2 regions of the Solibacillus sp. FSL K6-1554 genome follow, and region 1 is predicted to be linked to the other one. Evidence: a T-box and tRNA genes for the amino acid it is inferred to sense, from the RefSeq annotation. Region 1 holds a T-box; the other holds one or more tRNA genes.
What was found. A T-box is a leader RNA that pairs with one kind of tRNA and senses whether it is charged. The one in region 1 lies ahead of ileS (isoleucine--tRNA ligase), so its partner is inferred to be a tRNA-Ile.
Positions count from the first base shown of each region.

Region 2: it encodes a tRNA-Ile, which carries the amino acid that the T-box ahead of ileS (isoleucine--tRNA ligase) is inferred to sense. The anticodon was not compared.

Region 1 is NZ_JBBOSS010000001.1:971,112-974,360, reverse strand. It holds gene ileS (isoleucine--tRNA ligase) at 1-1,532, opposite strand, end outside; T-box leader at 1,770-1,992, opposite strand; gene MHB58_RS04650 (DivIVA domain-containing protein) at 2,059-2,604, opposite strand; gene MHB58_RS04645 (YlmH family RNA-binding protein) at 2,700-3,249, opposite strand, start outside.
Region 2 is NZ_JBBOSS010000001.1:457,060-460,308, reverse strand. It holds gene MHB58_RS02325 (S-layer homology domain-containing protein) at 1-1,032, opposite strand, end outside; tRNA gene MHB58_RS02320 (tRNA-Glu) at 1,306-1,377, opposite strand; tRNA gene MHB58_RS02315 (tRNA-Asn) at 1,379-1,454, opposite strand; tRNA gene MHB58_RS02310 (tRNA-Ile) at 1,466-1,542, opposite strand; tRNA gene MHB58_RS02305 (tRNA-Gly) at 1,554-1,627, opposite strand; tRNA gene MHB58_RS02300 (tRNA-Phe) at 1,631-1,706, opposite strand; tRNA gene MHB58_RS02295 (tRNA-Asp) at 1,712-1,787, opposite strand; tRNA gene MHB58_RS02290 (tRNA-Met) at 1,791-1,865, opposite strand; tRNA gene MHB58_RS02285 (tRNA-Ser) at 1,911-2,003, opposite strand; tRNA gene MHB58_RS02280 (tRNA-Met) at 2,016-2,089, opposite strand; tRNA gene MHB58_RS02275 (tRNA-Arg) at 2,149-2,225, opposite strand; tRNA gene MHB58_RS02270 (tRNA-Leu) at 2,246-2,334, opposite strand; tRNA gene MHB58_RS02265 (tRNA-Gly) at 2,341-2,415, opposite strand; tRNA gene MHB58_RS02260 (tRNA-Lys) at 2,466-2,541, opposite strand; tRNA gene MHB58_RS02255 (tRNA-Val) at 2,552-2,627, opposite strand; rRNA gene rrf (5S ribosomal RNA) at 2,639-2,754, opposite strand; rRNA gene MHB58_RS02245 (23S ribosomal RNA) at 2,829-3,249, opposite strand, start outside.

The DNA of each region.
Region 1 (3,249 bases):
CCTTCATGTGTAAAGCCTTCTGGAAGCAAGTCTTTCGCTTCACGCTGGAACCAAATATTTGAACCGTGTTCACGGAACAATTTTGAAATATGTGCGATTGTTTCTGGTGTGATGATCGGTGTTTCATCTTCCGCATAGAAAATCGGAATTGGCACACCCCATGCACGCTGACGAGAAATTACCCAGTCACCGCGGTCACGGATCATATTGTAAAGACGAGTTTCGCCCCATGCCGGTGTAAATTCTGTCGCTTTTACGGCATCTAATAATTCATTTCGGAACATTTCAACAGATGCAAACCATTGTGGTGTTGCACGGTAAATTACCGGTTTTTTCGTACGCCAGTCATGCGGGTATGAGTGTGTAAATTTAGAAACATGCAATAATGCATTTTCTTCTTTTAATTTTTCAATAACAACCGGATTTGCCTTTTCGTAGAATAATCCTTCAAAACCAGGTGCTTCATTTGTATAGCAGCCACCGTTATCTACTGGTGATAAAATGTCAAGGCCATAGCGTTTCCCGATCTGATAGTCGTCTTCACCGTGGCCCGGCGCTGTGTGTACACAACCCGTACCAGCTTCAGCAGTTACGTGGTCACCAACCATTACTAATGAATCACGTTTGTAAATAGGATGTTCTGCAACGATCATATCAAGTTGTTCACCTTGTACTTCCTGAACGATTTGAACATCTTCCCAACCAAATGTTGCTGATAACTTTTCAAGTAAATCTTTTGCTACGATATATTTGCTGCCGTTTGTTTCAACGACAACATAAGTGAATTCAGGGTTAACTGAAATCCCTAAGTTTGCTGGAATTGTCCATGGCGTTGTTGTCCAGATAACAAATTTAGCATCTGCCGGTACTACGCCTTTGCTGTCTTTAATGCCGAATGCAACATAAATTGAATACGATTCAACATCTTTATACTCGATTTCCGCTTCTGCCAATGCAGATTCAGAAGACGGTGACCAATAGACTGGTTTTAAGCCTTTATAAATATAGCCTTTCTCTGCCATTTTCCCGAATACTTCGATTTGACGTGCTTCGAATTCAGGTTTTAATGTAATATATGGATTTGCCCAGTCACCACGTACACCTAGACGACGGAATTGGCTTTTTTGGTTTTCAATTTGTTCATAAGCATATTTCTCACAAAGTTCACGGAATTCTGCAACCGACATTTCTTTGCGTTTAACACCTTTATTTGTCAGTGCCTGCTCGATTGGTAAACCGTGTGTATCCCAACCTGGAATATAAGGTACATGGAATCCTGACATTGATTTTTGGCGGTTAATCATATCTTTGATAACTTTGTTTAATGCGTGACCGATATGGATGTCTCCGTTTGCATATGGAGGGCCATCATGCAACAAGTAGTGAGGACGATCTTTTGTACGCTCCAGTACTAGCTTATTGATATCCATTTCATCCCATTGTGCTTGAACTTGCGGTTCCTTTGTTGGTAAACCGCCGCGCATAGGGAAGTCGGTTTTCGGCATTAATAATGTGTCTTTATACTCTACCATTGTAAATTCCTCCTAGTGATCTTATCGAGTGTTGATTTCCATTCCGGGACGGACGCTTTCCGCGGGCGTGGCCTGAGCCTGTAGTCTCAGGCGTCACGCTATTCCCGCTGGAGTCGCCTCCCCTCCATTCCAATCAACGTTTCAGCAAAAATGACCGCGTTTCATCGATTGTCATGCTTTTAATGCTCCAATAGGGGTTTAGGAACTTTTAAACAAAAAAGCCCCTCCATCCCTGTAAAAAGGGACGAGGAGCATTAGTCTCGTGGTACCACCCTAAATTCGCTAAATAAAATTAGCCTCATTAGACACTGTAACGTCGTGTGCTACGAAATAACTTACTTGAATTTCAGTTATTTAGCTCAGGAGTGATTTTCGATTTAACTTGCTTCGTTCGAGCTCTCACCATCCTCGAATCGCTACCCCACAATGTCAAATTTACTGTCTCCGTCAAAGCATGATGCAAGTGCATCCTATTCATTATTTTTCAGTATATGAAAAGGCTGTATATAATGTCAAGTATCGTTGACTAATACACGGCATTTTCGTCATTTTGGTTCTCTTCATTGGTTTCTTTACGATTGTGGTCCTGAATTTCCGTTAAGTCCACATCATATTCCAGTAACTGATCCCAATCGCCTGTATTCAGTAAATCAAGCTGTGCTTCCACCAACATTTTAAATCTGTTGCGGAATACTTTCGACTGTTTTTTCAATTCGTCAATTTCAATCGTTATTTTTCTTGCTTTTGCCAATGCGTCATTTACAATACGATCTGCATTTTTTTCAGCTTCTTTAACGATGAGCTTTGCTTCTTTTTCGGAATTGCGACGAACTTCGCCAGCTGCCTCTTGAGCAACAACAATTGATTTCTGTAATGTGTCTTCCAATGAATTGTAATGATTCATCTGTTCTGACATCATCTTAATCTTTTCTTCAAGCTCTTTTTTCTCGCGTAAAACAATCTCATAATCTTTTATAATCTGATCTAAAAATTCATTTACTTCGTCTTCTGCATATCCACGGAACCCACGTGTAAACTCCTTATTATGTATATCAAGAGGTGATAATGGCATATCGTTCTACTCTCCTTTTTTACGTACATTCTTACAAGTATTATAAACGTTTCTTTTGGGAATAACATCATGTTTTCCTAAAAAACAGTTGAAAATTATACTTTTTGCTCTAAACGACCTACTTGTAATCGAATCTTATCTTTTTTTGTCCGCCCTTCTGTCAGGATGACTTTCAACCGCCCGTATCCTCGTGCAGAAATAATGTCGCCCTCCTGCAATTCAAACGCCACTGCTTCCCTGACAGTCCAGTTAACTTTTACTTTTCCGGCATTGATTAAGCTTTGTGATTTTTGACGGGAGATATTGACGATTGTCGCTAAGACGACATCCAGGCGCATTGAAGAAACGGTATGAGAGCTTTCGACCCATTGCTCCTCGTTTTGGATATATGGTGTAGTCGGATCCATTTCCTCAGCACTTACCTTTACTTTGCCGATACTCGTTAAATTCGCCCGCACATAATCCGAGATTTCCGATGCAATTGCAAATTGAACCGTATTATCGGCAAGTCGTATATCCCCAAACTTGCTGCGGTCTAGCCCAATCGATAATAATGCACCTAAAACATCCGGATGGCGCAGCTGGACAAATTTTGTCGGGTAATTCAATGAATACACGGCAATTTGAAAATCGGCTTGTGCCGGC
Region 2 (3,249 bases), 510 kb from region 1:
GGAAGCATCATTCATATCACTTGCTTGTGCATTGACAGCTAAAACTTGAGTTTTCACATTTGAATCCAATGAAATCAAGTCTCCCGCTTTCGGCTCTGTATAAGGAATTTTTTTATCAACTACCATCTGCAGTAAATTTTCATATGCTACCGTTGTATGGACTTTCCCGCTGTTAATAAACTCGCCAACCGTAAAGCTTTCCAGTACTGCAGCTAATCCACCGATATGATCGGCATCTGGATGTGTTGCTACTACGTAATCAAGCTTCTTCACATTTTTAGATTTTAAATAAGCAACAACCGTGCTGCCGTATTCTTTCGTCCCTGCATCAATAAGCATTGTTTTTCCATTTGGTGCTTGAACGAAAATCGAGTCTCCTTGTCCAACATCTAAAAAGTGTACGTTCAATTTAGAAGATGTTGAGCCTAAACCTTCCTGATATTTCACTGCACGTGCTAAAAATGCAGAAATATGAGCACGCGTTAAATTATTCGCAGGCTTAAATGTACCATCCTCATAACCAGTTGTAATATTGGCTGCAGCTAATTGGCTCACTGCTTCATATGCCGTATGCCCTTTTTTCACATCTTTAAAGGTTTTCGTGCCATTCGGTAAATCAAATGCACGTGCAATAAATGCAGCCATATGACCACGTGTCACTTTTGTCGTCGGCTTAAATGTACCATCCGTATAGCCGTTAATGATACCGGCCTCCACAGCTGATTGAATATACCCGCTGTTTTTATGAGACTTCGGAACATCTTTAAACTTCGTAGCTCGCTGTGTGCCGTCAAGACCAACAGCTTTTGCGACCATGACAGCCACTTCTTCGCGTGTCACAATATCCTTTACACCGTATATCTTTTTATCGGCGCTAATAATACCTTTATCCAATAAAAAAGCTATATCCTGATAGTTACTATGCTTTGGCGATACATCGGTAAACACTTGTTCCGCACTTGTTGGTGTAGCATATAACATCGAGGATATAGTTAGAAGAAACACTAATAATAGACTAAATACTTTTTTCATTTTCTAACCTCCCTTATTTATTATAAATTTTTTAATAAAGAAAGAAAGTTATTTTTGAATAGTATTTAAATTATCTTTTTGGTAGTAATGGATTGTTCATCCTTTTCATGACCACTCAAAATTATAGTTAGGATTTGTCGCTTCTCCCCTTTTTCACAACAATCTCTATATCGTTAAACTAATATCCTATTTCGAGAAAGACTACGGACTATAAGAAATTTAAAATCCTTTACAAATAAAAAAAGCATGCAGCTTCTGCTACATGCTTAGAAATGACCCGTACGGGATTCGAACCCGTGTTACCGCCGTGAAAGGGCGGTGTCTTAACCACTTGACCAACGGGCCATGGCTCCGAAGGCAGGACTCGAACCTGCGACCTGCCGGTTAACAGCCGGATGCTCTACCAACTGAGCTACTTCGGAATAATTATATATGGTGGGCCTAAATGGACTCGAACCATCGACCTCACGCTTATCAGGCGTGCGCTCTAACCAGCTGAGCTATAGGCCCTATTTAAAAACTGGAGCGGGTGATCGGAATCGAACCGACAACATCAGCTTGGAAGGCTGAGGTTTTACCACTAAACTACACCCGCATATGGTGGGTTTGGACGGAATCGAACCGCCGACACTTAGAGCTTCAATCTAATGCTCTACCAACTGAGCTACAAACCCATAAATGGCGGTCCCGACCGGGATCGAACCGGCGATCTCCTGCGTGACAGGCAGGCATGTTAACCGCTACACCACGGGACCATTTGGTTGCGGGGGCAGGACTTGAACCTGCGACCTTCGGGTTATGAGCCCGACGAGCTACCACTGCTCCACCCCGCGATAATATTATGTTTGAACCTGTTTTAAGTACCCAGTTTGTAAAAATGGAGGAGGTAGAGGGATTCGAACCCCCGCGCGGTGTTACCCGCCTGTCGGTTTTCAAGACCGATCCCTTCAGCCAGACTTGGGTATACCTCCAAAATTTTAAAATGGCTACCGAGGGAGTCGAACCCACGACCTTTCGGGTATGAACCGAATGCTCTAGCCAGCTGAGCTAGGTAGCCAAGATCAATAGTTATCTCTACTAGTTAAAGCAATGTAAGCTCTATCCAGTTGAGTAATATGGCGCGCCCGGCAGGAGTCGAACCCACAACCTTCTGATCCGTAGTCAGACGCTCTATCCAATTGAGCTACGGGCGCATATTGTTTATTTATAAAGATGGTGCCGAGGGCCGGAATCGAACCGGCACGGTGATCACTCACCGCAGGATTTTAAGTCCTGTGCGTCTGCCAGTTCCGCCACCCCGGCATTTTTTGGAGCGGAAGACGAGGTTCGAACTCGCGACCCCCACCTTGGCAAGGTGGTGTTCTACCACTGAACTACTTCCGCAAAATGCTTAAGATATTTTTACTCTGACAGTATAAATAATGATTATAAACTGGTGAGCCATGAAGGACTCGAACCTTCGACCCTCTGATTAAAAGTCAGATGCTCTACCAACTGAGCTAATGGCTCTTGATTAAAATGGTGGAGGATGACGGGCTCGAACCGCCGACCCCCTGCTTGTAAGGCAGGTGCTCTCCCAGCTGAGCTAATCCTCCAAAAAAAATAAGCGAAGCGACGTCCTACTCTCGCAGGGGGAAGCCCCCAACTACCATCGGCGCTAAAGAGCTTAACTTCCGTGTTCGGTATGGGAACGGGTGTGACCTCTTTGCCATCATCACTTCACTTAATTATTTAGTTAAAAGAAATTTCATTCTTTCAAAACTGGATAAACGTTTCATTGAATTGAGCAATAAAATGTGGTTAAGTCCTCGACCGATTAGTATTCGTCAGCTGCATGCGTCACCGCACTTCCACCTCGAACCTATCTACCTGATCGTCTTTCAGGGGTCTTACTTACTTGCGTAATGGGAAATCTCATCTTGAGGGGGGCTTCATGCTTAGATGCTTTCAGCACTTATCCCGTCCATACATAGCTACCCAGCGATGCCTTTGGCAAGACAACTGGTACACCAGCGGTATGTCCATCCCGGTCCTCTCGTACTAAGGACAGCTCCTCTCAAATTTCCTACGCCCACGACGGATAGGGACCGAACTGTCTCACGACGTTCTGAACCCAGCTCGCGTACCGCTTTAATGGGCGAACAGCCCAACCCTTGGGACCGACTACAGCCCCAGGATGCGATGAGCCGACATCGAGGTGCCAAACCTCCCCGTCGA